4 regions of the Streptomyces rubellus genome follow, and region 1 is predicted to be linked to each of the others. Evidence: riboswitches for the same ligand, from Rfam matches in the RefSeq annotation. Region 1 holds a riboswitch; each other region holds the start of a gene.
The links. A riboswitch is a leader RNA that binds a small molecule or an ion and turns the genes downstream of it on or off. The one in region 1 is predicted to bind cyclic di-AMP.
Positions count from the first base shown of each region.

Region 2: linked by a shared signal. The riboswitch ahead of V1L54_RS19965 (M23 family metallopeptidase) and the one ahead of V1L54_RS03795 (LysM peptidoglycan-binding domain-containing protein) in region 1 are both predicted to bind cyclic di-AMP.
Region 3: linked by a shared signal. The riboswitch ahead of V1L54_RS15620 (transglycosylase family protein) and the one ahead of V1L54_RS03795 (LysM peptidoglycan-binding domain-containing protein) in region 1 are both predicted to bind cyclic di-AMP.
Region 4: linked by a shared signal. The riboswitch ahead of V1L54_RS12810 (C40 family peptidase) and the one ahead of V1L54_RS03795 (LysM peptidoglycan-binding domain-containing protein) in region 1 are both predicted to bind cyclic di-AMP.

Region 1 covers NZ_JAZDCX010000002.1:319,711-326,923, reverse strand. Annotated here, with positions in the region: gene V1L54_RS29410 (hypothetical protein) at 104-241, shown strand; gene V1L54_RS03815 (Ppx/GppA phosphatase family protein) at 286-1,242, opposite strand; gene V1L54_RS03810 (DUF501 domain-containing protein) at 1,239-1,820, opposite strand; gene V1L54_RS03805 (FtsB family cell division protein) at 1,886-2,452, opposite strand; gene eno (phosphopyruvate hydratase) at 2,594-3,883, opposite strand; gene V1L54_RS03795 (LysM peptidoglycan-binding domain-containing protein) at 4,184-4,840, opposite strand; cyclic di-AMP (ydaO/yuaA leader) riboswitch at 4,845-5,017, opposite strand; gene V1L54_RS03790 (transglycosylase family protein) at 5,256-6,266, opposite strand; gene V1L54_RS03785 (cytochrome P450 family protein) at 6,399-7,213, opposite strand, start outside.
Region 2 covers NZ_JAZDCX010000017.1:32,606-39,818, reverse strand. Annotated here, with positions in the region: gene V1L54_RS19975 (APC family permease) at 40-1,350, shown strand; gene V1L54_RS19970 (PP2C family protein-serine/threonine phosphatase) at 1,449-2,669, shown strand; cyclic di-AMP (ydaO/yuaA leader) riboswitch at 2,987-3,144, shown strand; gene V1L54_RS19965 (M23 family metallopeptidase) at 3,156-4,223, shown strand; gene V1L54_RS19960 (PPOX class F420-dependent oxidoreductase) at 4,506-4,967, opposite strand; gene V1L54_RS19955 (antibiotic biosynthesis monooxygenase) at 5,032-5,769, opposite strand; gene V1L54_RS19950 (epoxide hydrolase family protein) at 5,907-7,097, shown strand; gene V1L54_RS19945 (glutathione peroxidase) at 7,171-7,213, opposite strand, start outside.
Region 3 covers NZ_JAZDCX010000011.1:204,509-211,721, forward strand. Annotated here, with positions in the region: gene V1L54_RS15590 (ABC transporter ATP-binding protein) at 1-540, shown strand, start outside; gene V1L54_RS15595 (hypothetical protein) at 513-737, opposite strand; gene arsB (ACR3 family arsenite efflux transporter) at 844-1,947, opposite strand; gene V1L54_RS15605 (ArsR/SmtB family transcription factor) at 1,944-2,258, opposite strand; gene V1L54_RS15610 (arsenate reductase ArsC) at 2,329-2,742, shown strand; gene V1L54_RS15615 (DM13 domain-containing protein) at 2,916-3,509, shown strand; cyclic di-AMP (ydaO/yuaA leader) riboswitch at 3,971-4,183, shown strand; gene V1L54_RS15620 (transglycosylase family protein) at 4,190-5,323, shown strand; gene V1L54_RS15625 (NADP-dependent isocitrate dehydrogenase) at 5,552-7,213, shown strand, end outside.
Region 4 covers NZ_JAZDCX010000009.1:103,864-111,076, forward strand. Annotated here, with positions in the region: gene V1L54_RS12790 (S1 family peptidase) at 1-747, opposite strand, end outside; gene V1L54_RS12795 (hypothetical protein) at 1,186-1,569, opposite strand; gene V1L54_RS12800 (MarR family winged helix-turn-helix transcriptional regulator) at 1,699-2,154, shown strand; gene V1L54_RS12805 (CBS domain-containing protein) at 2,375-2,791, shown strand; gene V1L54_RS12810 (C40 family peptidase) at 2,999-3,472, opposite strand; cyclic di-AMP (ydaO/yuaA leader) riboswitch at 3,477-3,629, opposite strand; gene V1L54_RS12815 (acyl-CoA dehydrogenase family protein) at 4,193-5,425, opposite strand; gene V1L54_RS12820 (TetR/AcrR family transcriptional regulator) at 5,581-6,222, shown strand; gene V1L54_RS12825 (MurT ligase domain-containing protein) at 6,420-7,213, shown strand, end outside.

The sequences.
Region 1 (7,213 bases):
ACCCTCCCCACGTCTCCGGGGCGGTCAGCCCGGCAGCAGGTCGATCACCCCCGTGTCGTCCTCGTCGCCGTGTCCGTCGGCGAGCCGCCGCTCCATCAGCCGCATGTACGGAAGCAGGAGTTCGGCGCTGACACCCTGCTCCTCGGCCGTCCGCAGCAGCGTCGTGCTCGGCGCCTGGGGCCGCAGGCACGTGCTGGGGAAGGCGCCGGACGGTTCCGGGGCGGTGGCGCCCCGGCCCTGACCCGGCGGTGACGGGTGCCGGGCGGGCCGGGTCCGCCGGCACCCTCACACCTCGCCCAGCACGCTCCAGGCGATGCCGTCCAGGATGTCGTGCTCGCTCACCACGACCTCGGCCAGCCCGGTCCGCTCCATGACCGCCCGCAGGATCAGGGCGCCCGCGCCGATCACGTCCACCCGGCCCGGGTGCATCACCGGGATCGCGGCACGCTCGGCGTGGGTGGCGGCCAGCAGGCGGTCGGTGACCGCGGCGACCCGCGCGGCGGGGATCCGGGAGTGGTGGATGGCCGCCGGGTCGTACTCCGGCAGGTCCAGGGCGACGGCGGCGACGGTGGTGACCGAGCCCGCCAGCCCCACCAGGGTGCGGGCCTCGCGCAGCGGGACGGTCCTCTCCGCGAGGTCGAGGGCGGCGTCGATGTCGGCACGCAGCGCGGCGAGCTGCCCGGGGGCGGGAGGGTCGGCGATCGAGCCGTCCCGCAGCAGGTGGCGTTCGGTCAGCCGCACGCAGCCGATGTCCACGCTGCGGGCGGCCCGCACCGCGTCGTCGCCCACCACGAACTCGGTGGAGCCGCCGCCGATGTCCACCACCAGGTACGGCCGGGGCAGGCGCATGCCGCCGGTCAGCTCGCGGGTGGCGCCCGTGAAGGACAGCGCGGCCTCCTCGTCGCCGGTGATCACCTCGGGCCCGGTGCCCAGGATGTCCACCACCCCGCGCACGAACTCGTCCCGGTTCTCGGCGTCGCGCGAGGCCGAGGTGGCGACGAAGCGGACGCGCTCGGGGGTGACGCCGTGGGCGCGGATCGCCTCCGCGTACTCGCGGCAGGCCGCGAAGGTGCGCTCCAGCGCCTCGGGGGCCAGCCGCCCGGTGCGGTCCACGCCCTGGCCGAGCCGGACGACGGTCATACGGCGGTCGAGGTCGGTCAGGGTGCCGGTGGCCGGGTCGAGATCGGCCACCAGCAGCCGGACGGAGTTCGTACCGCAGTCGACGGCGGCGACCCTGGTCATGCGGTGCTCCCCTGTCCTCCGGCCGACTGCCCGGCCCCGCGGTCCCCGGTCCCGTCCTCCGGCCCGGCCGCGGACACGCACGGCCCCTTGCGCCACCACTCGGGCAGCATGGCGATCGCCTCGTCACCCAGCGGGTTGACGCCCGGTCCGGCGGCCAGCGAGTGGGCCACCAGGACGTGCAGGCACTTGACCCGGTCGGGCATCCCGCCCGCGCTGGGGAAGCCCGCCAGCACCTCGATGGCGTCCCGGCGGGCGAGGTAGTCCTCGTGCGCCCGGCGGTAGGCCGCGGCCAGCTCCGGGTCGGTCCGCAACCGCTCGGTCATCTCCCGCATCACGCCCTCGGCCTCCAGCGTGCCGATCGCGGAGGCCGCGCGCGGGCAGGTGAGGTAGTACGTCGTCGGGAAGGGCGTGCCGTCCTCCAGCCGGGGCGCCGTCTCCACCACGTCGGGCAGGCCGCAGGGGCAGCGGTGCGCGATGGCGCGCAGGCCGCGCGGCGGGCGGCCGAGCTGCCGTCGGAAGGCCTCGGTGTCGGTCTCGGTGGGCGCGGTGGGCGGAGTGCGGGGCGGGGGCGTTTCCATGGTTCCTCGAAGGGTGGCGGGCGTCGGACGTCGGAAGGGGCCGGAGCGGGGGCGGGCGCGGGCGGTCAGGGGCGGCCGGTGTCGGGCGGCCGACCCCCGGGACCCTCGGCGATCCCGGCGTCCGCCGCGTCCAGGCCCTCCCACAGCCGCCGGTGCCAGGACCGGCCGGGGGCCGTCTCCCGGCCGTCGGAGGAGCGCCGGGCGCGGGAGGACCCGTCGTCCTCCCGGTCCCGCTCCCGGCCCGTGCCGGCCGTGCCCTCCGGCAGGAGGAAGCCGGTCTCGCCGGGGCGCAGGTAGAGCAGGCGCTCGCGGGCCATCCGCTCCACATAGGCGGGATCCTGCCAGCGGGCCTTCTCGTCGCGCAGCCGCTCGACGCGCTCGCGCTTCTCCTCGACCAGGCGGCGCTGCTCGGCTATCTCCGCGCGCTGCGAGACGTACTGCCGCATCGGGTAGGCGAGGACGACGACGAGCGAGCACAGCACGAGGACGAGGAGCGCGGCGCGGCCGGTCAGCCTGCTGCGCCGCGGAGCGCGCATCCGGCGGTGCTGCGCCCGGTAGACGCGCTCCGCCGCCTGGGTGCCCAGCGCCCTGAGTCTGGTCGCGGTGGAGAACCGCTCCCGTTCCGCGGCCACCTCGCCTCCCCTGTCCTGCTCCGTGCGCGGTCGTCGCACGGACGTGTGCCCCCGCCCTCCCGCCACCGTACGGGACGGTGCCGGCGGGAGGGCGGGGGCGGTGCCCGGCGCGGCTGTTCCTACCGGCGGCTCACCGGCGGCTCACCGGTCCGCGGAGCGGAACCGCGGGAACGCCGAGCGTCCGGCGTACACCGCCGCGTCGTCGAGGATCTCCTCGATGCGCAGCAACTGGTTGTACTTGGCGACGCGCTCGGAGCGGGCCGGGGCGCCGGTCTTGATCTGGCCGCAGTTGGTGGCGACGGCCAGGTCGGCGATGGTGACGTCCTCGGTCTCGCCGGAGCGGTGGGACATCATGCACTTGAAGCCGCTGCGCTGGGCCAGCTCGACGGCGTCCAGGGTCTCGGTGAGGGAGCCGATCTGGTTGACCTTCACCAGCAGGGCGTTGGCGGCGCCCTCCTCGATGCCGCGGGCCAGGCGCTCGGGGTTGGTGACGAACAGGTCGTCACCGACGAGCTGGACCTTGTCGCCGAGGCGCTCGGTGATGGTCTTCCAGCCGTCCCAGTCGTCCTCGAACAGCGGGTCCTCGATGGAGACCAGCGGGTACGCCTCGACCAGCTCGGCGTAGTAGTCGGTCATCTGGGAGGCGGTGCGCTCCTGGCCCTCGAAGACGTAACGACCGTCCTTGTGGAACTCGGAGGCGGCGACGTCCAGGGCGAGGGCGATGTCCTGGCCGGGGGTGTAACCGGCCTGCTTGATCGCCTCCAGGATGAGGTCGAGCGCCTCGCGGTTGGAGCCGAGGTTCGGGGCGAAGCCGCCCTCGTCGCCCAGGCCGGTGGACAGCTCGCGCTCCTTCAGCACCTTCTTGAGGGTGTGGTAGACCTCGGTGCCCCAGCGCAGGGCCTCGGAGAAGGACTCGGCGCCGATCGGCGCGATCATGAACTCCTGGATGTCCACGTTGGAGTCGGCGTGCGAGCCGCCGTTGAGGATGTTCATCATCGGGACCGGCAGCAGGTGCGCGTTCGGCCCGCCGAGGTAGCGGAAGAGCGGCAGGTCGGACGCCTCGGAGGCGGCGTGGGCGACGGCCAGCGAGACGCCGAGGATGGCGTTGGCGCCGAGCGAGGACTTGTCCGGGGTGGCGTCCAGGTCGAACATCGCCTGGTCGATCAGGCGCTGCTCGGTGGCGTCGTAGCCGACCAGCTCCGGGCCGATCTGCTCGATGACGGCGAGGACCGCCTTCTCGACGCCCTTGCCCCCGTAGCGGCCCTTGTCGCCGTCGCGCAGTTCCAGGGCCTCGAAGGCGCCGGTCGAGGCACCGGACGGGACGGCCGCGCGGCCGGTGCTGCCGTCGTCGAGGCCGACCTCGACCTCGACCGTGGGGTTGCCTCGCGAGTCGAGGATCTCGCGGGCCACTACGACGTCGATGGACGGCACGGGGGTCTCCTTCGTGTGTGTCTGGCTGGGTGTCCGGCCGGAGTGCCGGACCGAGGTGTCTGCGGGGTTGCCGCCCCTGAGCCTATCCGCCCCGCGGCACCACCTCGCCGGGAGTCCGCGCCGTACGGCCGAACGGTCGGCGAAGACGCGCCGAAGACACGCCGAAGACTGCGGAAACACCGGCTCGACAGGGAACGGCACCATTTTGTTTCCGAAGTAAATAAACCCGATACGGCGCGCCCTCCGCAAGAGCGGTGACGCGCCGCACCGGGCCGGATCCGCCGGGTGACGGGCCCGGACTCAGACCCTGAGCTGCTGGCCCGGGAAGATCAGGTCGGGGTCGTCGCCGACCACGTCCCGGTTGGCCTCGTAGAGCCGCTGCCAGGTGGTGCCGTGGGCGGCGGCGATCTCCCGCAGGGTGTCGCCCGGCCGCACGGCGTAGGCACTGGCCTCGTCCGCGGCGGAGCCGGCCCCGCTCTCCGCCCCGGCCCGGGCGCCGCCCTGGACACCGGTCCGGGCATCGACCCGGACCCCGGTTCCGGTCCCGTCCCCGCCGTCCGGGTTCACCTGCGCCCGGGGACCGCCGGCGGTGAGCCCGCCCTCGTCCGCGCAGCCCCAGGCCCGCGGCCCCTGCATGGCCAGCAGCCGCTCGGCGACGGCGATCTGCTGCTCTCTGGTGGCCAGATCGGCACGCGGCGCGTACCGGGTCCCGCCCGCGGCCTCCCAGCTGGACTGCGAGAACTGCAGTCCGCCGTAGTAGCCGTTGCCGGTGTTGATGGACCAGTTGCCGCTGCTCTCGCACTCGGCGACCCGGTCCCAGGTGTCCACGGACGCCGCGGCGGCGCCCTGGGCACCCGCCAGCGGAACGGCGATGGCGGCGCCCGCGGCGCCGGTCAGGGCGGCCGCACGCACGGCCTTGACGGTACGGCTGTCGTGACCCTTGGCGGTGAACAGCATGAACGTCCCTACTCACCGACGCCTGCGAGGTGAGCTGTCGGGTTCGGGCCGTGAGCAGCCCGGCCGGACGGGGACGGGCGTCCCCGTACCGGCTTCACCCCAAGCCGCCGTGGGCGCGGTGCGCCCACGGCGGCGCCTACCTGGTTCCCCCGCTCCTGCCAGCGGCGCTGACGCGACGACTACCCCACCGGCCGCCGGCAGGATTCGGCGCTGCGGTCGGTGGCACTCGCGGTCGCGAGCGAGTAGACCGTAAGCACACCCGGGCAAATACCTCAAAACATGTCAGAACCCATTCCGTCACCCTTCCTGACGGCCAGAATGGTGGAGTACGCAGGTCAGGGGGCCGGCATTAGGCCGGACAGCGAGGACACGCCGCAAGGCCCCGGAATTGGTCCGGAAGGGTCATCCCGCGGGCTCAGTCGAGCTCGATCCCCTGCCCCGGCACGATCAGGTCCGGGTTCTCACCGAGGACGTCCTTGTTGGACTCGTACAGCTCGCTCCAGCTCAGCTCGTGCTGCTGGGCGATCCGCACGAGCGAGTCCCCCGGCTGCACGAGGTAGTCCCCGGCGGTGAGGCTCTCCTGGCCTCCCGCGGTGGCCGCGTCGGAGCGGTCGGCCGTCTCCCCGGCGCCCGCCTGCCGCTCCAGTTCCAGCTCGAGCGGGTCGCGCTCGCCGCGGTGCTTCCCGGCGCCCTCCGCCGGGCCGGCGCCCTCCGCGCCCTCGGCTCCGGCGGCCGGGTCCGTACCGGCCTCCCCGGACTCCTCGGCCGCCTCCGGCCCGGGGCTCTCGACGGCCGCCCCGTCGGCGGAGTCGTCCGCCTTCCCGTCGGCCTTCCCGTCGGCCTTCTCGCTCTTCTCGGCCTTCTCGGCCTTCTCGCTCTTCTCGGCCTTCTCGGCCTTCTCGCTCTTCTCGGCCTTCTCGGCCTTCTCGGCCTTCCCGGTCTTCTCCGGGGCGTCGTCCGCGCTCTTCTCGACGGCGGGGGCCGACGGGGAGGCGGGCTGCTCGCCGGGCAGGTAGTTCTCGGGGGCGATGGCCGGGGCCTCACCGGTGGTGTCGTAGCGCAGTCCGGCGTTGATGCCGCAGCCGGGCCAGGCCTCCGGCCCCCGGTCCGCGAGGATCTTCTCGGCTATCGCGATCTGCTGGCTGCGGCTGGCCAGGTCGGGACGGTCGGCGTAGGACAGGCCGCCGTACTCCTTCCAGAGCTTCTGGGTGAGCTGGAGGCCGCCGTAGTAGCCGTTGCCGGTGTCGGCGCTCCACAGGCCGTCGCTCTCGCACTGTGCGACCCGGTCCCAGGTGTCGAGGTCGGCTGCCTGGGCGCCCGAGGCGCCGAGGAGGGGTATGGCGATTCCCGCGCCGGTCATCCCCGCCGTGACGAACGCGGCGGGGGCCTGACGGGGGCGGCGGTGCTTACCGGTCCCGGAGAGCATGTGTGGGGCCTCTCGTACGTGGGGAGACAGAAAGGTTCTGCGGGTTGTTGACGGCAGAACGTAGCGCCCGAGACGGATCATCACAAGCCAGTGTCGCGTAGATCACGTGTAGGTCACGTAAGTGACACTGTGTCACCAGTGTACCGGTTCGAACTCCACCGGGAGCGCCCGCAGTCCACGCATGATCAGGCCGCCGCGCCACCGCAATTCGGGCGGTTCCGCCGCGAGCCGCAGGTCAGGGAGGCGCCCCAGCAGGGCGGACAGCGCGATCCGTCCCTCCAGCCGGGCCAGCGGCGCCCCCAGGCAGTAGTGGATGCCGTGCCCGTAGCCGAGATGCTGGTTGTCACTACGTGTAAGGTCCAGTACATCCGGGTGAGCGAACCTCTCCGGGTCGCGGTCGGCGGCCGCCAGCACCACCAGTACCGGGTCGCCGGCCTCGACGCGCTGCCCGCCGAGCTCCAGCGGCTCGGTGGCGAACCGCCAGGTGGCCAGTTCCACCGGCCCGTCGTAGCGCAGCAGCTCCTCCACCGCGCTCTCCAGCAGCCCGGTGTCCCCGGCGGCCAGCGCGTCCTGCAGGAGCCGCCGCTGCTCCGGATGGCGCAGCAGGGCGTAGGTGCCGTTGCCGATGAGGTTCACGGTGGTCTCGAACCCGGCGAACAGCAGGATGAAGGCCATCGCGGCGGCCTCGTTCTCCGTCAGGTGCTCGCCGTGGTCGCTCGCCCGGATCAGTCCGGAGATCAGGTCGTCGCCCGGTTCGCCGCGCTTGCGGTGGATCAGCTCGGCCAGATACGCGCGCATCCGTTTCACCGCCCGGCCCACCCCGCCGCGCGGCCCGCGGTCGTGGCGGATCATCATGCCCGCCCAGTCGCGGAAGTCGTCCTGGTCCTCGGCGGGGACGCCGAGCAGGTCGCAGATGGCGTGGATGGGCAGCGGGAAGGCGAACTCGT
Region 2 (7,213 bases), on a different contig from region 1:
TCCTGCCGACGGGAGCGCGGACGCGAGGAGGAGCGGGCGATGGGCGAGTCACCGGCGGTGCCGGCCGGGGCGCCGGGAGCGCCGGACGGCCCGTCCCCCCGGCTGCGGCGGCGGCTGGGCACCGGCGACGCGGTGGTGATCGGCCTCGGCTCCATGATCGGCGCGGGTGTCTTCGCGGCCTTCGCCCCGGCGGCCCGCGCGGCCGGTTCCGGACTGCTGCCCGGCCTGGCACTGGCGGCGGTGGTGGCGTACTGCAACGCCACCTCCTCGGCCCGGCTGGCCGCCCGCCACCCCGACTCCGGCGGCACCTACGTCTACGGCCGCGAACGGCTGGGCGAGTTCTGGGGCTATCTGGCCGGGTGGGCCTTCGTGGTCGGCAAGACGGCCTCGTGCGCGGCGATGGCCCTGACGGTGGGCCTGTACGCGTGGCCCGAGCGGGCGCACGCGGTCGCGGTGGCCGCGGTGGTGGCGCTGGTCGCCGTCAACTACGCGGGGATGCGGAAGACCGCCTGGCTGACCAGGGCGATCGTGGCGGTGGTGCTGGCGGTGCTGGCCGCGGTGGTGGTCGCCTCCCTCACCTCCGGCGCGGCGGACGCGGCCCGGCTCTCGCTGCGCGCGGACGACGGCGCGGGCATGACGCCCGGTGGGGTCCTCCAGGCGGCCGGGCTGCTGTTCTTCGCCTTCGCCGGCTACGCCCGCATCGCCACCCTGGGTGAGGAGGTGCGTGATCCGGAGCGCACCATTCCGCGGGCGATCCCGCTGGCGCTGGGCATCACCCTGGCCGTCTACGCCGCCGTCGCGGTGGCCGTGCTGAGCGTGCTGGGCAGCACCGGACTGGGCGAGGCCACCGCGCCGCTGGCCGACGCGGTCCGCGCCGCGGGCGCCGATCGGCTGGTGCCGGTGGTACGGGCGGGCGCGGCGGTGGCCGCGCTCGGTTCGCTGCTGGCGCTGGTCCTGGGGGTCTCCCGCACCACCCTGGCGATGGCCCGCGACCGGCATCTGCCGCCCGTGCTGGCCGCCGTCCATCCGCGCTTCGGCGTGCCGCACCGCGCCGAGCTGGCGGTCGGCGCGGTGGTGGCGGTGGTGGCGGCCACGGCGGACGTGCGCGGCGCGATCGGCTTCTCCTCCTTCGGGGTGCTCGCCTACTACGCGATCGCCAACGCCTCCGCCCGGACCCTCACCCCCGCCGAGGGCCGTCCGGCCCGGATCGTCCCCGTCGTCGGGCTGGCCGGGTGCGCGGCGCTGGCCCTGGCCCTGCCCGCGGTCTCGGTCCTCTCGGGGGCGGCGGTGCTGGCCGCCGGTGCCGCGGTGTACGGGGTACGCCGTACGGCCGCCGCCCGGCGGCGCTGACCGGCGCCGATCCGGCGTCCGCCCGTACTGCCCGCTCGCACTGATCGCCCGCACTGATCGACTCGCCGGGCCGCGGCGGGTCGGGAAGAGTGGGAGAAGTGCACGGCGATCGACGGCATGCGACGGACAGCGGCCGGGAACGGGCCCGCGCCATTCCGGGTGTCGGCCGCCCGCCGTGGCTGCTGCCGCTGGTGCTGCTGGTGGCCGGGCTGGCCGTCAACCTGGCGACGCCGCCCAGTCTGCTGCTGGGAACGGCGTTCGGTGCCGCGCCCCTGGCCGCGGCGGCGCTGTGGACGGCGCGCGGCACCCTGTTCACCGGGATCGCGGCGGTGCTGGCGTACGCCGCCGTGCTGCTGCGGGGCGGCCCCGGCTGGACGGAGGGCCTGCTGAGACTGGGCGCGGTCGCCGCCTTCGGTGTGCTGGCCCTCGCCGTCAACCACGCCCTGCGCCACGGCGAGCAGCGGTTCGCCTCGGTCCGCCAGGTGGCCGAGGCGGTCCAGTTCGCCGTGCTGCCGGTGCCGCCCGGCCGGATCGGCGGCCTGGAACTGGCGGTGCGCTACGAGGCGGCCCACGCCTACGCCCGGATCGGCGGCGACCTGTACGCCGTGCAGCGCACCCCGTACGGGGTGCGGCTGCTGGTGGGTGACGTGTGCGGCAAGGGGCTGGACGCGGTGGCCACGGTCACCGTGGTGCTCGGCGCCTTCCGGGAGGCGGCCGAGACCGAGCCGGACCTGGCGGCGGTCGCGGACCGGATCGACCACGCCCTCCTGCGGGAGCGGTCCCAGCGGGCCGGGCAGTCGGACTGCCTCCCGGGCGGGGGCGCCGGACGGCCCGTGGAGTTCGTCACGGCCGTGCTGGCCGAGCTCCCGCCGGGGCCGGCCGGGGAGCCGGAGAGCGTGCGGATCGTCAGCCGGGGTCATCCGCCCCCGCTGCTGCTGTCCGCCGGCGGAGCCTCGGTGCGGACCCTGGAGCCGGACTCGTACGCGCTGCCGCTGGGGCTGGGGGACATGGCGGGTCCGGCGGACGCGCCGGAGGGCCCGGACGGCGGTACGGGCCCGGTGCCCTTCCCGCCCGGCGCGCTGCTGCTGCTCCACACCGACGGGGTGACCGAGGCCCGGAACGCCGAGGGCGTCTTCTACGACCCGGTGGCCCGGCTGCGCGGCCGCCGCTTCCCCGGCCCGGGCGCCCTGCTGGACGCCCTCGTCGCGGACGTCCACGCGCACGCGGACGGCCGTACGGACGACGACATGGCGCTGCTGGCGGTCATGCGCGACCCCGCGCCGCCCCCGCCCCCGTCCCGCTCCGGCGAACCCGGATGACCCCGTGAACCCGGTGACCCTCGGTGCCACCGGCCGCGGCGCCGTCGGTCACGCTGCGTATCGCCGTCGTGCACACATCCGTACCATCTGGCCGGCCCTCAGCTGAGTGACTTACGTCTCTTCGACCCGTAGGGGGTGGCAACTCGCCCGTTTTGGGCGGGAGATGCCCCGTTAAATCCCCGTCGAAATTACTCACCATGTGAAGGAGGGACTTGGAATCCCGGCTGCCCCTCTATTAACGTTCGATAACGCAGCGCGGTCGTCACTGCCGTCGAAAGAGGCGGCACCGTGCGCCGTCGCCGAATCCTGACCGTGCGACTCCGCCACCGCGGAGCCCGCACCCAGGGAACCGGGGAACCACTTCTTGGGGTGAATCGGGCAAGCGCGTGCACGTGCATCCGCATGTGCGAGCCCGTAGGAGACCTTCCTGCTCCGAACCCGTCAGCTAACCCGGTAGGCGAGAAGGAAGGAAAGGAGAGCGCCCCCGTGGCGTCCAGCAGCCCGGCCTCCGAGGCCCCCGAGGTCTCGTACGACCTGCACACCGGCACCTTCGCCCCGTTCGGCCCGGACGGCGACGGGGAGCGGCGGGTGTGGAATCCCACCGAGGATTCCGTCCGCCCGGTCCGCGGCCGGCACCGTGTCGTCAAGCAGCGCAACGGCATGGCGCGCAGCGGCGCGGTCCTCGGCGTCGGCATGATCGCGGCGGTCGGCGCGGGCGGCATGGCCACGGCCAAGGTGAAGTCCCCGGCCGCCATCGCCATGCCCGACCTGGACCTGGACTCCGTCCCCGGCGTCGGCGCCCTGATAGACGGCGACGACACCGGCACCGATGTCACCCCGGTCTCCGACGAGAGCACCGCCAACCCCCTCAACCTCGGCCAGGCGTCGCCGCTGGGCACCGGGGACGCCGACCAGGACGCGCCGGTCGTCACCACCGCGAGCCTGACGACGGACGCCGGCGAGGCGCTCCGGGCCCGCATCCTCCAGCAGGTCGACCAGCAGCAGACGGGCGCCACCCAGGCCGCCCTCCAGGCCGCCGCCGACCAGGCCGCGGCCACCGCCGCCGAGGAGGCCGCCGAGGCCGAGGCCGAGGCGAAGCGCAAGGCAGCCGAGGAGGCGAAGCGCAAGGCCGAGGCCGAGCGCCTGGCCAAGCTCGCCGCCAGCCACACCCTCCCGCTCTCCTCGTTCCAGCTCTCCTCCCAGTTCGGCGCCTCCGGCTCGATGTGGGCGAACAACCACACCGGCCTGGACATGGCCGCCCCGTCCGGCACCCCGGTCAAGGCGGTGCACACCGGCGAGATCGTCGAGGCGGGCTGGGCCGGCTCCTACGGCTACCGCATCATCCTCCGGCTCGACGACGGCACCGAGATCTGGTACTGCCACCTGTCCTCGATGACCAAGACCAGCGGCAAGGTGACCACCGGCGACGTGATCGGCCGCGTCGGCTCCACCGGCAACTCCTCCGGCCCGCACCTCCACCTGGAGGTCCGCCCCGGCGGCGGCGACCCGATCGACCCGCTGACCTGGCTGCGCGGCAAGGGCCTCAAGATCTGACCCGGCCGGTTCCGATGCCGGCCCGGACTCCGGTGCCGGCCCGGACCCGACGAGGTTCCTTCCGCTCCTCCTCCCCCCTCCTACTGACCCCCCACCACCAGCGCCGCCGCCTCGCACACCGCCGGTGTGCACGTCGGCCGGCCCAGGAGGGGACGAGGCGGCGGCGTACGGGCACCGCACCTGCCCACATGCCCCGGCGGCCCTGGTGATCCACCCCCCGACACCAGGGCCGTCGGTCCTCCCCGCCCCCACGGCACCCTCACGCACGGCCCGGCACCCCGTTCACGCGCCGGTCCGGCGCGGCGGCTGCCCGTACGCGCGGTCCACCGGCAGCCGTACCACCAGCCGCCGGTCGGCGACCACGGCCCGCCGGTAGTCGTCCCAGTCTGGGTGCTCCTCGCCCCGGATCGCCCGGTACACCTCGATCAGCTCCTCGACCGTGGCGTCGCCCGGCTCGGCGGCGGGCGGCGTCAGCTCGGCCAGCCCCTCCGCCACCGTCCAGGCCCAGCCGTCCGCGCTGGTGACATGGAAGCTCGCGCGGGGATCGCGCCGCAGGTTCCGGGTCTTGGCGCGGTCGGCGGTGACCGAGATCCGGATCAGCCGCCGCTCGGGGTCGTAGGTGTGGTTGACGTTCGACAGCTGGGGCCGCCCGTCCCGCCTGAGGGTGACCAGCACCCCCAGATCGCGCTCGGCGAGGAGGGCGAGCAGCTCCTCCGGCGCCTGCTTCCCCGCGTTCCCGGCCATGGCGGTCCCCTCCCCGGCTGTCCTCCCGGCTGTCACTTCCGCCCCAACACCCCCGGCCCTCCCGTCATTCCCCGCCGCTCCCGGGCCGCTCGGCGGTGAACGCGAGCCGGTAGCGCCGTACGTCGCTGCGCACCAGCCCGGGGAAGTTCCGGACCCGGTGCCACTGCGGGGTGGGCGAGCCGACCCCCTCGCCCGCCGCCGCCAGGGCGTCGAGGTGGGCCTGCTCGCTGACCCACTCCGCGTAGTTGACGACGCGGGTGCCGTCGGTGGAGAGGTGGAAGTGCCCGGAGATGCCGCCGGCCGGCGGGGCGGGGTCGGTGTCCAGCGCCTCGCCGACGGCGTCCACCCAGGCCCGCTGCCGCGCCTCGTCGGGCCCGTCGAACGTCACGTCCACGATCACCACGCAGCCCGGCTCGGGCCGTTCCCCGCTCCCGTTCCCGTCCCCGGGCAGCCCGAAGCCGCGGTAGTACCGGGTGCGCACCAGGTCGAGCCGCTCGATGCCCGGCACCGCGCGGTCGACCTCGTCGTTGCGGTGCGCGCGCTGATCGCGCACGAAGTCCTCGTACGCCCGCTCGTCGGCCCACTGGGAGTAGTGCAGCAGCGTCCGGCCGTCGGTCCCGGCGTACACGCTGTACGACAGCAGGCCCGGCAGCGGCCAGGGCCGCCCCGTCCAGACGGCCTCGATCGCCGCGACGGCGGCGCGCTGCCGCTCGGGCGTGCCCACGTCCCAGAAGCTGAAGAACGGGGCGCCGACGCCGGGGCGGGCGGGGTCGGGGTGGGTGAGCGGTCTGGTCTCGGGCATGGCGTGATACCTCCTCGCGAGCAGCGGTGTGTCCGTCCGTACGCGCCCACCCTCATACCTCAAGTCCGCTTGAAGTCAAGCGGTTGTCCGGCCAACGAGGACAGAACCTTTCCGCAGGGCCCCGTAGCGTGCCGGACATGGCAGCGAACAGGACAGCCGCAACCGCCGGCCCCCATCCCCTCCGCCCGTTCCGCGTCGAGGTCCCCGACGCCGAACTGGCGGACCTGCGCGAGCGGCTGGCCCGCACCCGCTGGCCCGCCGACTCCCCCGAGCCCGGCTGGGGCCGGGGCGTGCCCCTGCCGTACCTGCGGGAGCTGGCCGAGTACTGGCGCACCGGCTACGACTGGCGGGCCCGGGAGGCCGAGCTGAACGCCGTCCCGCAGTTCACCACCGACATCGACGGGCAGCGGTTCCACTTCCTCCACCGCCGCTCACCCGAGCCCGGCGCACTGCCCCTGCTGCTGTGCCACGGCTGGCCCGGCTCCCCGGTGGACTTCCTGCGCGTCGTCGACGCCCTGGCCGACCCCCGCGCCCACGGCGGCGACCCGGCCGACGCCTTCCACGTCGTCGCCCCGTCCATGCCCGGCTTCGGCTTCTCCACCCCGCTGTCCGAGCCGGGCTGGGGCGTGAGCCGTACCGCCGCCGCCTTCGACGGGCTGATGCGCCGTCTGGGCCACGACCGGTACGGCGTCCACGCCTTCGACGTCGGCAGCGGCGTCGCCGACACCCTGCGCCGCACCGTCCCCGAGCGTCTGGCCGGCGTCCACCTCTCGCTCGCCGGGAGCGACGACATGCTGGCGGTGCTCTCCGCCATGGGCACGGTGGCCGTCCGCCCCGGGCCCGCCTTCGGGGCGGACGGAACGGGCTCCTTCCAGCTCCAGTCCACCCGCCCGCAGACCCTCGGCTACGGACTGACCGACTCCCCGGTCGCCCAGCTCGCCTGGATCGTGGAGAAGTTCCACGAGTGGACCGACCCGGCCGCCGAACTCCCCGAGGACGCCGTCGACCGCGACCAGCTCCTCACCAAGGTGACGCTCTACTGGCTCGGCGGCCTGGGAGCCTCCACCGCCCACTTCACGTGCGAGGCGCGGCGCGAGATGGCGGGCCTGGCCGCGGCGCCGCCCGGCCCCGGCGACCCGGCCACCGCCGATGTCCCCATGGGCGTCGCGGAGTTCGCCGCCGATCCGGCGGTGCGGCCCCTGGTGGACCCGGACGGCGTCACCGCGCACTGGTCGAGCTTCGAACGGGGCGGTCACTTCCCGGCGATGGAGCAGCCCGAACTGCTCACCGCCGACCTGCGCGCGTTCTTCGCCGGGCTGCGGGAGTGAGGCCGCGCCCCGGCGGCCCGGGGCGCCGCACCGGGCCGCCGGGGCGCGGCGCCGCGTCCGCGTCCGCGGTCCCTCAGGCGGGCAGCCGCTCCTCGACGGCGGCGGTGATCTCCGGC
Region 3 (7,213 bases), on a different contig from region 1:
GGGCTCGACGAGCGGCGGCTGCTGGAGCTCAGGCGCGAGCGCGTCGGCTTCGTCTTCCAGACGTTCGGCCTCATCCCCATGCTGACCGCGGCCGAGAACGTGGGCGTGCCGCTGCGGCTGCGCCGCGTCCCCCGCCACGAGCGCGAGGAGCGGGTGGAACTGCTGCTCTCCCTCGTCGGACTGCGGGAGCACGCCGCCCAGCGGCCTGGAGAGCTCTCCGGAGGCCAGCAGCAGCGGGTGGCGATAGCCCGCGCGCTGGCGAACCGGCCCGCGCTGCTGATCGCGGACGAGCCGACGGGACAGCTGGACACCCGGACCCGTGAGACGGTGCTGGAGCTGCTGCGCGCCGTGGTGGACAGCGAGGGCGCCACCGTCCTGCTGACCACGCACGACGACGAACTGCTGCGCCGCGCCGACCGGGTGTTCGAGTTGCGGGACGGTGTGGTCACCGCGGGCGGCCCCCCGCCGCCCGCGGTGACGGGGGAGCCCGGAGCGCCCGGGACGACGGGCGGTCAGGTGCCGGGGTCCGCCCGCCGGTAGTCGAACCAGCCGAAGGCGGCGCTGCCCTCGGTGACGTACACGCCGACGACGCGGCCGGTGCCGGCGGTGCCGGCCTCGGTGGACAGCCGGCGGCCGCCCGGCTCGGCCGGCCGGGCCTCCTCCGGTGCCCCGGCGCCGGGTGGCCCGTCGTCCCGCCGGGCGACTGCCGTGTCAGGGGCCTGCCCGGCCGGAGACACCGGGAAGGCGCCGGGAGACCGCCCGAGGGCCGCCGCCGGTACGGGCAGGAGCCGTACCGGCGGCGCCCCGGAGGAGGCGAAGAAGGGAGGGGGCGCGGCGCGGAGGTCAGCCCTCCCGGGCCGGTGCGGGGGTGGTGAACTTCTTGCGCCAGGCGAGGGCGACGTAGACCAGGGCGATGAGGACGGGGACCTCGATGAGGGGGCCGACGACGCCGGACAGTGCCTGGCCGGAGGTGACGCCGAAGGTGGCGATGGCGACGGCGATGGCCAGTTCGAAGTTGTTGCCCGCGGCGGTGAAGGCCAGGGTGGTGGTGCGTTCGTAGGCCAGGCCGATGGCCTTGCCCAGGGCGAAGGTGCCGAAGAACATGATCGCGAAGTAGACCAGCAGGGGCAGGGCGATGCGGGCGACGTCGAGGGGCTGGGAGGTGATCGTCTTTCCCTGGAGGGCGAAGAGGATGACGATGGTGAACAGCAGGCCGTACAGGGCCCAGGGGCCGATCTTCGGCAGGAAGCGCTGTTCGTATCCGGTGCGGCCCATCTTCCTCTCGCCCAGGTGGCGGGTGAGGAAGCCGGCCGCCAGCGGGATGCCGAGGAAGATGACGACGTTGAGGGCGATCTCCCACATGGAGATGTCCAGGGCCTCGCCGTTGCCCAGGCCGAGCCAGCCGGGGAGCAGGTCGAGGTAGAACCAGCCCAGCAGGCCGAAGGCGAGGACCTGGAAGACGGAGTTGAGGGCGACCAGGACGGCGGCGGCCTCGCGGTCGCCGCAGGCCAGGTCGTTCCAGATGATGACCATGGCGATGCAGCGGGCCAGTCCGACGATGATCAGGCCGGTGCGGTACTCGGGCAGGTCGGGCAGGAAGATCCAGGCCAGGGCGAACATCACGGCCGGGCCGATGAGCCAGTTGACGACCAGTGAGGTGACGACCAGTCTCCTGTCGCCGGTGACGGCGTCGAGCTTGTCGTAGCGGACCTTGGCCAGCACCGGGTACATCATGATCAGCAGGCCCAGCGCGATGGGCAGGGAGACACCGCCGATCTCGACCTTGGCCAGGACGTCGTTCAGGCCGGGGATCATCCGGCCCAGCCCCAGGCCGGCGGCCATGGCGAGCAGGATCCACACCGCCAGGAAGCGGTCCAGGGTGGAGAGCCTGGCGGCGATGCCGCCGGCTTCGTCCGCCGGTCTGGTGGTCTCGTCGGCGGTGGTCATGGGCAGGGCCTCTTCGTCTCGGCGGCGCGGGTTGTCCGGGCGGTGCGGGCCAGTTCCTGCAGGGAGCGGCCCAGCGACTCGATGATGTCCGGGCGCAGCCGGTAGTAGGTGAACCGGCCGCAGGGCTCGGTCTCCACCACACCCGCCTCGCGCAGCACCCGCAGATGGTTGGAGAGATTGGTCTGCTTGGCCCCGGTCTCCGCCACCAGGTGGGTGGTGCACAGCGTCTCGGTGGCCAGCAGGGTCACGATCCGCATGCGGAGCGGGTCGGCGAGCACCCGGATCAGGTCAGTATCGACTGACGTCATCATGCGCTGATACTCTCACATCAGTCGGGGGTGATGCCACTCCCGGGAGTCGTCGTGAGGCAGGGAGTCCGTGATGTCCGACAAGCCGTCCGTGCTGTTCGTGTGCGTCCACAACGCCGGCCGCTCCCAGATGGCCGCCGCCTGGCTGACCCGTCTGGCCGGCGACCGCGTCGAGGTCCGCTCGGCCGGATCCGCCCCGGCTGACGCGGTCAACCCCGCCGCGGTGGAGGCCATGCGCGAGGTCGGCATCGACATGTCGGCCGAGGTGCCCAAGGTGCTGACCGTCGAGGCCGTCCAGGCGTCCGACGTCGTCATCACCATGGGGTGCGGGGACACCTGCCCGGTCTTCCCCGGCAAGCGCTACCTCGACTGGAAGCTCGACGATCCCGCCGGGCAGGGGGTCGAGGCGGTCCGCCCGATCCGTGACGAGATCAAGGCCCGTATCGAGGGCCTGATCGCCGAGATCGCCCCGGAGCCCGTCCGGTGACCGCCATGTGCGGTCCGCCGGGGCGCGGCCGCGCCCTGCCTCCGGCGTGTCCCCGGAGCGGCCGGAGCGCCGGGGAGCCGTAAGGGTTCCGTCATCCTCCGAACGGCCCGCGGGTGCCGCCGGCCGCGTTGAATGGTGTGCCGGACCGAGGCACGGACCAGGAGGAGAACGGGATGGGGCGTGTGCGCCAGGTGCTGGGCAGGCCGGTGGTCGCGGGGGTGGCGGTGCTGGCCGTCGTGGCGGCCGGGGTGGGGCTGTACTGGTTCCAGCCGTGGAAGCTGTGGCAGGACGAGACCGTCCAGGAGGCGCTGCCCGCCGCCGCGGACACGGCGGCCCCGCCGACGGCCTCCGCGCCGTCCGGGGACGCCTCCCCGGTGCCGTCCCCGTCGTCCACGCCGTCCGCACCGCAGGAGCCGCGGACGCTGGCGGGCGGCGATCTGATCAGCCATGAGCACACCACCTCCGGTTCCGTGCGGCTGCTCCGGCTGGCCGACGGCTCCCATGTCCTGCGCCTGGAGGGCCTCGACACCAGCAACGGCCCGGACCTGTACGTCTGGCTGACCGACGCGCCGGTGAAGGAGGGCCGGGCGGGCTGGAGCGTCTTCGACGACGGGAAGTACGTCAGTCTCGGCAAGCTCAAGGGGAACAAGGGCGACCAGAACTATCCGCTGCCCGACGACGTCGACCCGGCCGGGTTCACCAGTGTGAGCATCTGGTGCGACCGCTTCGACGTCTCCTTCGGCGCGGCGGAGCTGACCCGCGCCTGACGGGTGGCCGGGCGCGCCCGGCGGCGACCGGCCCGGTCCCCGGGTAAGCACACGAAGAGACCGAAAGCCCTGAAAGGGGCACAGCGGACAGAAAGGCCGAATAACTCACGAAGGGGTGCGGTCGTTTTCCGGTATTCTCCGGAGAGGTGCGCAAAGTTCCTGATCGGGTGATGTAAAGAAAACCGTCCGGCGGATGTGTCGGGAATCACTCCTCCATTTCACCGGCGGTTGCCTCCTGGGAAGAGGACCCGTCCCCCGCCGCCGATTCCCCGATTTCCGCCGGACTTTGGCCGATCGGCGGGCCGGGTGACCTCTCACTCCCGGGAGGAGATCGGCCACGTACCGTGGCCAACCACTACAGGCCTGCGGTGATCGTGTGACCCGGCGGATTTTTGGTCCCTTGTTTCCGGGAATTGGTTGTGTTTATGTTTCCTGGCCTCCGGTCCCAGGGCGGAGGCCCCACCGCCGGTACGCCGAATCCTGCCGCCCGGTCGGGGGGACGGACCGCAGTCGAACGCGGCAGGAGCGGGGAAACCACATATCCGCCGTACCGTGCTTTCCGCCGGTACGGCTCGGGGTGAAGCCACTCCCCGGCGCGCCTCGGCGCACCGGGAACGGCCGGGCAACTCCAGCCCGAATCCGACAGCTAACCTCGCAGGCGTAGGAGAGGACATCCCCCCATGTCTCGAGGCCGACACCGTCGCCCGCGCACGCCCGTGATCTCCCGTCAGTTCTCCCGTCTCTCCGTCGTCCTCACCGCCGGTGGCGCGGGCGTGGCCGCGCCGCTGCTCACCGCGGGCAGCGCGAACGCCGCCTCCGTCGCCGTGTGGGACGAGGTCGCCGAGTGCGAGAGCGGCGGCGACTGGTCCATCAACACCGGCAACGGCTACTACGGCGGACTGCAGTTCTCGCAGTCCAGCTGGGAGGCCGCGGGCGGCACCCGGTACGCGCCGCGCGCCGACCTGGCCGGCAAGGCGGAGCAGATCGCCGCCGCCGAGAAGCTGCTCGACATGCAGGGGCCGGGCGCCTGGCCCACCTGCGGCCCCGCGGCCGGCCTCAGCCGGGACGGCGGTACGCCGGACGCCGGAGCCGCCGACCGGCAGCGCTCCGAGGTCCGCACCCAGACCGGGAAGACCCAGCAGACCCAGCAGACCCAGCAGGTCCAGAAGAGCCGGCAGGGCGAGAGAGCCGCCGCGGCGGAGCGGAAGTCCGCCGGCCCCGGCACCTACACCGTCCTCAGCGGTGACACGCTCTACGGCATCGCCACCGGCCACGGCGTCGAGGGCGGCTGGGAGGCGGTCTACGAGGCCAACCGGAAGACGGTGGGCGACGACCCGAACCGGATCTTCCCCGGCCAGCGGCTGACCCTCGACACCGCCCGGTCCGGCGCCACCCCGAGCGCCGCGCCGAAGAAGGCCGCGCCGAAGAAGAACGAGGCCCGCCCCGCCGCGCAGGCCCGGCAGTCCGCGCAGCCGCAGTCGGCGAAGGCCTACGCCGACAACCTGGACGGCTGGATCCGCGAGGCCCTGGACATCATGCGGGCCCACGGCATCCCCGGCAGCTACCAGGGCATCCACCGCAACATCATGCGGGAGTCCAGCGGCAACCCGAACGCCGTCAACAACTGGGACATCAACGCCCAGCGCGGCACTCCCTCCATCGGCCTGCTGCAGGTCATCAAGCCGACCTTCGACGCCTACCATGTGCCGGGCACCGCCAACAGCCAGTACGACCCGGTCGCCAACATCGTCGCCGCCTGCAACTACGCGGCCGACCGCTACGGGTCGATCGACAACGTCAACGGACCGTACTGACCGTACCGGCCCGTCCCCGGGGACGGGCGGGGGCCGCCGGGCGTCCGCCCGGCGGCCCCCGCCGTGTCCTGCGGCGCCCGTGCCGCCGGCGCGGCTCCCCGCCGAGGGGGAATCGGGTGGGGAGCCGGGAAGCAGTGGAGGAGAGCGGAGGGGAGAGTCGAAGGGAGCGGGGCCCACGAGATATCTTGATGTCGAGCAATGTTGCAGACGTGGAGCGGAGAGCACCCGGTGACTGACTCGACCATCATCTACACGCACACCGACGAGGCCCCTGCCCTGGCGACGTATTCGTTCCTGCCCGTGGTCCAGGCGTACGCCTCGAAGGCCGGGGTCACGGTGGACACCCGGGACATCTCCCTGTCCGGGCGGATCATCGCGGTCTTCCCCGAGTACCTCAGGGAGGACCAGCGTATCGGCGACGCGCTCGCCGAGCTCGGCGAGCTGGCGAAGACGCCCGAGGCGAACATCATCAAGCTGCCGAACATCTCGGCCTCCATCCCGCAGCTGAAGGCGGCCGTCGCCGAGCTGCAGGAGCAGGGCTACGCGCTCCCGGACTACCCGGACGACCCGAAGACCGACGAGGAGCGCGAGATCCGCGCCCGCTACGACAAGGTCAAGGGCAGCGCCGTCAACCCGGTGCTGCGCGAGGGCAACTCCGACCGCCGCGCCCCCGCCTCGGTGAAGAACTACGCCAGGACCAACCCGCACCGCATGGGCGCCTGGACCGCCGAGTCGAAGACGAACGTCGCCACCATGGGCCAGGACGACTTCCGCTCCACCGAGAAGTCCGCGGTCGTCGCCGAGGACGGCTCGCTCCGCATCGAGCTGGCCGGTGACGACGGCTCCACCACCGTCCTGCGCGAGTCGGTGCCGGTGCTGGCGGGCGAGGTCGTGGACGCGGCCGTCATGCGGGTGGCGGCGCTGCGCGAGTTCCTCAAGGCGCAGGTGTCCCGGGCCAAGGCCGAGGACGTGCTGTTCTCCGTGCACCTGAAGGCCACGATGATGAAGGTCTCCGACCCGATCATCTTCGGCCACGCGGTACGCGCCTTCTTCCCGAAGACCTTCGCCGAGTACGGCGAGACGCTCGCCGCGGCCGGCCTGACCCCGAACGACGGGCTAGGCGGCATCCTCAAGGGCCTGGAGTCGCTGCCCGAGGGCGCGAGGATCAAGGAGTCCTTCGAGGCCGAGCTGGCCGAGGGCCCGGCCCTGGCGATGGTCGACTCCGACCGCGGCATCACCAACCTGCACGTCCCCAGCGACGTCATCGTCGACGCCTCCATGCCGGCCATGATCCGCACCTCCGGCCACATGTGGGGCCCGGACGGCCAGGAGCACGACACCCTCGCGGTCCTGCCCGACAGCTCCTACGCGGGCATCTACCAGGCCGTCATCGACGACTGCCGGGCCAACGGCGCCTTCGACCCCGCGACGATGGGCTCGGTGCCCAACGTCGGGCTGATGGCGCAGAAGGCCGAGGAGTACGGCAGCCACGACAAGACCTTCGAGATCCCCGCCACCGGCACGGTGCGGGTGGTCGACCAGGCCGGCAACACGGTCCTGGAGCAGGAGGTCGGCGCCGGCGACATCTTCCGCATGTGCCAGACCAAGGACGCCCCGATCCGCGACTGGGTCAAGCTCGCCGTCACCCGCGCCCGCGCCACCGGCGACCCGGCGGTGTTCTGGCTGGACGAGACCCGCGCCCACGACGCGAAGCTGATCGAGAAGGTCCGGGCGTACCTGCCCGAGCACGACACCGAGGGCCTGCGGATCGAGATCATGGCCCCGGTCGACGCGATCAGGTTCTCCCTGGAGCGCATCCGCCGCGGCGAGAACACCATCTCGGTCACCGGCAACGTGCTGCGCGACTACCTGACCGACCTGTTCCCGATC
Region 4 (7,213 bases), on a different contig from region 1:
CGATCCGCCGCCGAAGATGGCGTCGCCGCCGTCCACTCCGCCGGCCCCCTCGGCACCTCCGCCGCCACCGGTGGCACCGCCCGTCTCGTTTCCGCCCGTCACGCTTCCGGTGCCGCCGCCGCCGGTGCCGTTCCCCCGGGAGTCGTCGTCCCCGAAGCCGTTCTCGCCGAAGCCGTCGCCACCGCGGCCGTCCTCACCGCGGCCCACGCCGTCGCGGTTCCCGGTGAAGGGCCGGAACTCGCCCGCGGACCGCTTGACGGTCACCGTGCCGTCCAGTGCGCCGGTGGCCTGTCGCAGCGCCGCCATCCGCTCGCCGGTGACCGTTCTGTCGGCGAGGACGACGACCTTGTTGGTCCTGGGGTCGATCGACCAGGCGGTGCCGGGGATCGACGCGGTGTCGCCCAGAGTACGGGTGACGGCCTTCAGCTCCGCCATGCTGTTCTCGACGATCACCGCCCGGGCGCCCCGGGACTCGGCCGCCCGGGCCGCCTCCTCGTCCAGGACGTTCATCACCAGCCGGTCGTCGCCGTCGTCGAAGTACCAGCCCGCGGCGTCCGCCCCGAGGTCCGCCGCGAGGGTCGAACCGAGCTGCGCGGCCGACGCGAAGGTGAGCGTCCGCGGCCCGGCCCCGGCGGGCTCGTTCCAGCTGGCGCTGGCGTTCGGCAGCACGATCGCCGCGGCCGCGACGACCACCGCTCCCGCCCCTGCTGTCGCGCCGGTCCGCTTCTTCACACGTCGGTGACTCAACTCACTGACCTCCACTGCGCGGGCTGGCCGGCGGGAAGCCACCGGCCCGGGATGCCGTACGGACCCACGGCCGCCGAGGCGGCCACGGTGATGTCCGTGCCGGAGTGGGACGGTGCGGGAGCCGCTCCCGCACCGTCCGCACGCTCCGGCCGCCAGGAGGTACGGGGGCGGTCCGGCCCGGTGCTCAGGAGCACTCACGACCGGACAACTTCCGGCGTCCGGCGCCGGGGGGAGGGATACGTTGGGATGTTCGCCGCCGGGGCGGCTGCCCGCCGGGCAGCGCGCCCGCGGGCCGGGACGGAGCGGGAATCCGCGGCCGGCAGCCGGCCCGGCCCGCCGTCACCCGCTCGTCGCATCGGGCGACAGCGGACGGAACAGGGTGCCCTCCGGCCGGTCAGCGGCCGGAGGACACCCTGGTGTCGCCGTTCGTGGGTCCGGTCACCGCTGGGTGAGCCGCAGCCTTACCTCCACCTCCTGATCGCCGGAGACCCGGGGCTCGGCGGTGACGTCGTAGTAGCCGGACAACGTCTCCTGGACCTGCCGGACCGAGTCGGGACTGCCGCTGATGTCCGCCTCCGTGGGCTCCTTCAGCTCCAGGGCGCAGTCGACCTCCCCGTGCGTGCTGACGTCGACCGTTCCCACCCAGAACCTCCGCTTCTCCCCGCCGTCCCCGCCGTCCCGCTCCCGGCCGTCCCCCAGCTGGGGGGACCGCGGGAACGCCGACCGCAGTACGGCGAAGACGGCCGCGGCGTTCGAGGCGGTGCAGTCGGGCAGTTCGATCTCGACGAGGCTAGCGCTCTCTTCGTTCTGCACAGTGCTCATGGTCCCTACCTGTACCCCGGTGCGGGCGATGGTCACAGTCCGGATCCGTCCGCCCGCGGCCACCTCCCCGCATCCGGCACCACCGTGGGTGCGACCAACGGAATGAGCCGGCTCGGCTACGCTCGCCGCATGGACACGACGGCCTACCACGCCGCCCCCGCCCGGCTGCGGAACACACCGAGCTGGCTCCTGTCGCAGGCGACGGCACACGCCCACCGGCTGGTGTGGGCCGCGTTCGCCGACGCCGGCGTCCGGCGCTACCACTACGCCCTGCTCGCCGCGCTGGAGGAGTACGGTCCGGCCAGTCAGGCGGAGCTCGGCCGCCGCTGCGGGATCGACCGCAGCGACGTCGTCGCCGCACTCAACGAGCTCGCCGGGCGGGACCTCGTCAGGCGCTCCCCGGACCCGGCGGACCGCCGCCGCAACATCGTCACGGTCACCACCGCCGGAGTACGGCATCTGGGTCTTCTCGACGAGTCCCTGGACCGGGCACAGGACGAGCTGCTCACCGGGCTCTCCCCGGACGAGCGCGCCCAACTGGTACGGCTGCTGGCCCGGGTCCTGGAACACCACTCGCCCCGGTGACAGGACGAGGCGGAGCGGGGGGCGCGGGCGCGGGGAGAGCCCGGGGAGACGTCCGGGAGGGGAGCCGGGGAACACCCGGCACACCGAAAGCCTCCAAAGCGGCACATCGGACATCACCACCCCGGTTGCGGGTACCGGTGCACAAGGGCGGCGGCACCGGTGACCACGGTCCGCGCCGCCTTCGCCCGACATCCGAGTCCGACAGACGAGGAGCGTTCCGATGGCCCGGAAGATCCGCGACGTCATGACCGCCGATCCGACCACCGCCACCCCGCAGGCCACGCTGACCGAGGTGGCGCGCCTGATGCGGGACCACGACATCGGCGACATCCTGATCGTCGACGGTGACGAACTGCGCGGTGTGGTGACCGACCGCGACCTGGTGGTGCGCGCGCTGGCCGAGAACAGCGGCGGCGACACCCCCGTGCAGGAGGTCTGCAGCGACACGCTGGTGACCGCGGAGCCCGACGACGACATCTCGCGAGCGGTCCGGCTGATGCGCGAGCACTCCGTGCGGAGGCTGCCGGTGGTGGACCACGGCCACCCGGTCGGCGTCGTCAGCATCGGCGACCTGGCCGTGGAGCGCGAGCCGGGGTCCGCGCTCGCCGACATCAGCGCCGACAGCCCCAACCACTGACCGCGCCGGCACCGCGCCCCGTCCGGCCACCGCCGGGCGGGGCGCCCGCGCGCACCGGTGGCCCGGAGGAGACCGGCGCGCATTCCGGAACCGGGCGCCGGGGCCGGAAAACCGGACGGCGCGCCACGGGGGTCTCCCGTGGCGCGCCGTCGTTCCCGGCCCCCGGAGGCACTCGGGCCCCGCGGACCGGACCGGGGCTGACCCGGTTTACCTCACCCGCCCGTACCGCACGCTCTTGGTCCAGATCTTTTCCTTCCGGACGGTCTTCCCCGGCTTCGGGGAATGCCAGATCTTTCCGCTGCCGGCATAGATGCCGACGTGGTAGACACGGCCACCGGAGTGGAAGAACACCAGGTCGCCCTTCTTGCGCGACTTGACGGAGACCTTCTTGCTGCGGTTGTACTGGGCAGCCGCGGTGCGCGGCAGTTTCTTGCCCGCCTTCTTGTACGAGTACTGGGTGAGCCCCGAGCAGTCGAAGCGCTTCGGCCCCGCGGCACCGTACTTGTACGGCGCGCCCTTCTTGGCGGCCGCGACCTTGAGCGCCTTGCCTGCCGGGGTGGCCGCCTCGGCCTCAGGGGTGGCGTTCGGCACCAGTGCCGCCCCCGCCAGCGTCGCCACGGTGACGGCGGAGGTGACGGCGGCCCGGGAGGCGAGTCCCGGTATGCGTGCGTACGCGGACATGAACTGACCCTTCGTCATCCGCCTGCGAAAGATGACCTGTCGGGTTCGGGCCGGCGAAGTTGCCCGGCCACCGAAGTGGCTTCACCCCAAGGGCCGCGTGGGACGCGGCCCGCCTTGCTCGGGTCTCCCGCTCCTGCCGATCCGTTGTGGTTCGTCTCTCGCCCGGGTGGCGGCAGGACTCGGCGTCCGCCCGGACCGCCCCGCCGTGCGACGGGGACTTGGCAACGCTTACGGATACTGCGTCAAGAACGCCGCGATTTCGAAGACTGAAGGCTTTCTGTGAACTTCTTCACTCCTGCGGAACCCGGCCGCGGAACCGTTTCACCGGCCGGTTGGTTACCGCATGAAACAACCTTTGAACAGGGGATTCTGACAGGCTGTCCGGAGGCGCGAAAAGGGCGGGCGGAATCCCGCGCGGACCCGGCGCGTGTGAGCCCCGTCACCCCGAACGGCTGCCCGCGTGTCGGGTGAATCCGGTGCGGATTCACCCGGGAAACGCCACGCGCCGGCGATATGACGCCCCGTCGGGCGGAACCGCCCGGATGTCCTCCGGCGCCCCCGCCGCCACACCCGTCCGCCGGACGCGCACGCGGACGGGGCCGCGCCGCGTACGGCCCGGCCCCGCTCCCGGAGCGGCACGCCTGCCGGGGCGGAGCGTCCCCGGGGAACAGCGCGCCGCGTCACCGGACCACCGCCGCCCCCGCGGTGGTCCGGCGGAGTTCAGCGGATGTGCATGCCCGAGATCGTGCGGGCGACGACCAGCCGCTGGATCTCGCTGGTGCCCTCGAAGATCGAGTAGATGGCGGCGTCCCGGTGCATCCGCTCCACCGGGTACTCCCGGGTGAAGCCGTTGCCGCCGAGGATCTGGATCGCCTGGGCGGTGACGGCCTTGGCCGTCTCCCCGGCGAAGAGCTTGGACATCGAGCCCTCGGCGGCCTCGAAGGGCCTGCCCGCCGCCGCCATCCACGAGGCCCGCCACACCAGCAGCCGGGCGGCGTCGATACGGGTGCGCATGTCGGCGAGCTGGAAGGCGATGCCCTGGTTGTCGATGATCGGGCGGCCGAACTGCACCCGGGTCCTGGCGTACTCCAGCGCGACCTCGTACGCGGCGCGGGCGATGCCGACGGCCTGGGCGCCCACGGCCGGACGGGAGGCCTCGAAGGTGGCCATCGCGGCGTTCCGCACGCGCTCCCCGGCCTTCCCCCGCTTCGCCTTCTCGCGGGCGCGGGCGAGGCGCTCGTCGAGCTTCTCCTTGCCGCCCAGCAGGCAGTGGCCGGGGACGCGGACGCCGTCCAGGACGACCTCGGCCGTGTGGGAGGCGCGGATGCCGTGCTTCTTGAACTTCTGCCCCTGGGACAGGCCGGGGGTGTTCGGCGGTACGACGAAGGAGGCGTGCCCCTTGGCGCCGAGTTCGGGATCGACGACGGCGACGACGACATGGACGCCCGCGATGCCGCCGTTGGTCACCCACGTCTTGGTGCCGTCGAGCACCCACTCGTCCCTGGCCTCGTCGTACACCGCGCGGGTGCGCATCGCGGAGACGTCCGAGCCGGCGTCCGGCTCGGAGGAGCAGAAGGCGGCGACCCTCACGTCGTTCTCGTCGCCGTACATCTGCGGGATCCAGGTGCCGATCTGCTCCTCGGTGCCGTTGGCGAGGACGCCGACGGCGGCCAGGGCGGTGCCGACGATCGACAGGCCGATGCCCGCGTCGCCCCAGAACAGCTCCTCCATCACCACCGGGATGCCCAGGCCGGTGGGGTCGAAGTACTGCTGCGCGTAGAAGTCCAGCGAGTACAGACCGATCTTGGCCGCCTCCTGGATGACGGGCCACGGGGTCTCCTCGCGCTCGTCCCACTCCGCGGCGGCGGGGCGCATGACATCGGCCGCGAAGCCGTGGACCCAGTCCCGTACCGCCTTCTGGTCGTCGCTGAGGTCGAGTGCGAACTCCCCCATGGAAGCCCTCCATCCCGGTTGTTACTGGCGGTAACAGAAATATGTTGCCCACTGGTCCGTTGTCAACCTCCTGTTCCGGACAGCTCCACCGCGCTCCAGGGGTGTTACGTTGCGCTCAGGTGACGGCGAGCGGCCGCGGACGGGGAGACCAGGGCATGGGGACCACACAGCGGGAGGACCAGCGCACCGCCACGGAACGCCGCCGCAGGCAACTGCTGGAGGCCGCCGAGCGCGTGGTGCTCCGGGACGGGCCCGGCGCCTCGATGAACGCCATCGCCGCCGAGGCCGGCATCACCAAGCCCATCCTGTACCGGCACTTCGGCGACAAGGGCGGGTTGTACCGGGCCCTGGCCGTCCGGCACACCGACGCCCTGGTGGACGCGTTGCGGGCCGCGCTGGACGCGCCGTGTGACCGGCGCGAGCGGGTGGCGGCCGCCCTGGACACGTACCTGTCCGCCATCGAGGCCCGCCCGCAGGTCTACCGCTTCCTGATGCACCCCGCCGAGCATCCCGGCGGGGACCGCGGCTTCGACGTCGGCCAGCACTCGGCCCCGCTGCTGCGGCGGCTCGGCGAGGAACTGGCCACGGTGATCGCCGAACGCGTCGACCTGGGGCCCGAGGGCGGGGAGCGGGCCCGCATCTGGGGCCACGGCATCGTCGGCATGATGCACGCGGCCGGTGACTGGTGGCTGCGCGAACGGCCCTATCCCCGCGACCGGCTGGTGCGGCAGCTGGCGGACCTGCTGTGGGGCGGCCTGGCCACGGCGGACGACCGGGCGGGCGGCCCCGGTTTCTGACCCTCCCGCCGGGCCTCCCCGGCCCCTCCCGGCGACCGCCGCGCGGGACGGGCGGAAGCGGAACCTCCGCAACGGCGCCGCGCCGCACGGGCGTCATGTCCCGCACTGCGGCGATCATCCCGGGTGGCACGATTCGGGGACGGGAGCGGACCTCGGTAGGCTGAGGCCCGATCCAGGGGCAAGGAGGGACAAGGACGATGGCAGGGAACACGGAACCGCTGCCGCCACGGTCCAAGCTGGCCGTGACGGCCGGCAAGGCCGCTGCGGCGGTGTCGCGAGCCGCGGGCCGGGGCAGCGGATCGGTGATCGGCGGAAAGGTGGCGCTCAGGCTCGATCCCGACCTGCTGGCCCGGCTGGCGCAGAACCTGGACGTCGTCCTGGTGTCGGCGACCAACGGCAAGACCACCACGACCCGGCTGATCGCCGAGGCCCTGCGGGCCGCGGGCCCGGTCGTCTCCAACGCGCTGGGCGCCAACATGCCCGCGGGCATCACCGCGGCGCTCGCCGGCAGCGGTGACGCGCGCTACGGCGTCATCGAGGTCGACGAGAAGTACCTGGCGACGGTCGCCCGCGACGTGACCCCCAAGGCCATCGCCCTGCTCAACCTCTCCCGCGACCAGCTCGACCGCGCCGCCGAGACCCGGATGCTGGCCGAGCGGTGGCGCGAGGGCCTGTCCGGCTCCAAGGCCGTGATCATCGCGAACGCCGACGACCCGCTGGTGGTGTGGGCCGCCTCCTCCTCGCCCAACGTGGTGTGGGTGGCCGCCGGCCAGGAGTGGAAGGACGACGCCTGGTCCTGCCCGGCCTGCGGCGGTGTGATGCAGCGGCCGGGCGACGACTGGTTCTGCGGGGAGTGCGGCTTCCGCCGTCCCACCCCGAGCTGGGCGCTGTCGGGCGACCACGTGCTGGACCCGCACGGCTCGGCCTGGCCGATCCGCCTCCAGCTGCCCGGCCGCGCGAACAAGGCCAACGCCACCACCTCCGCGGCCGT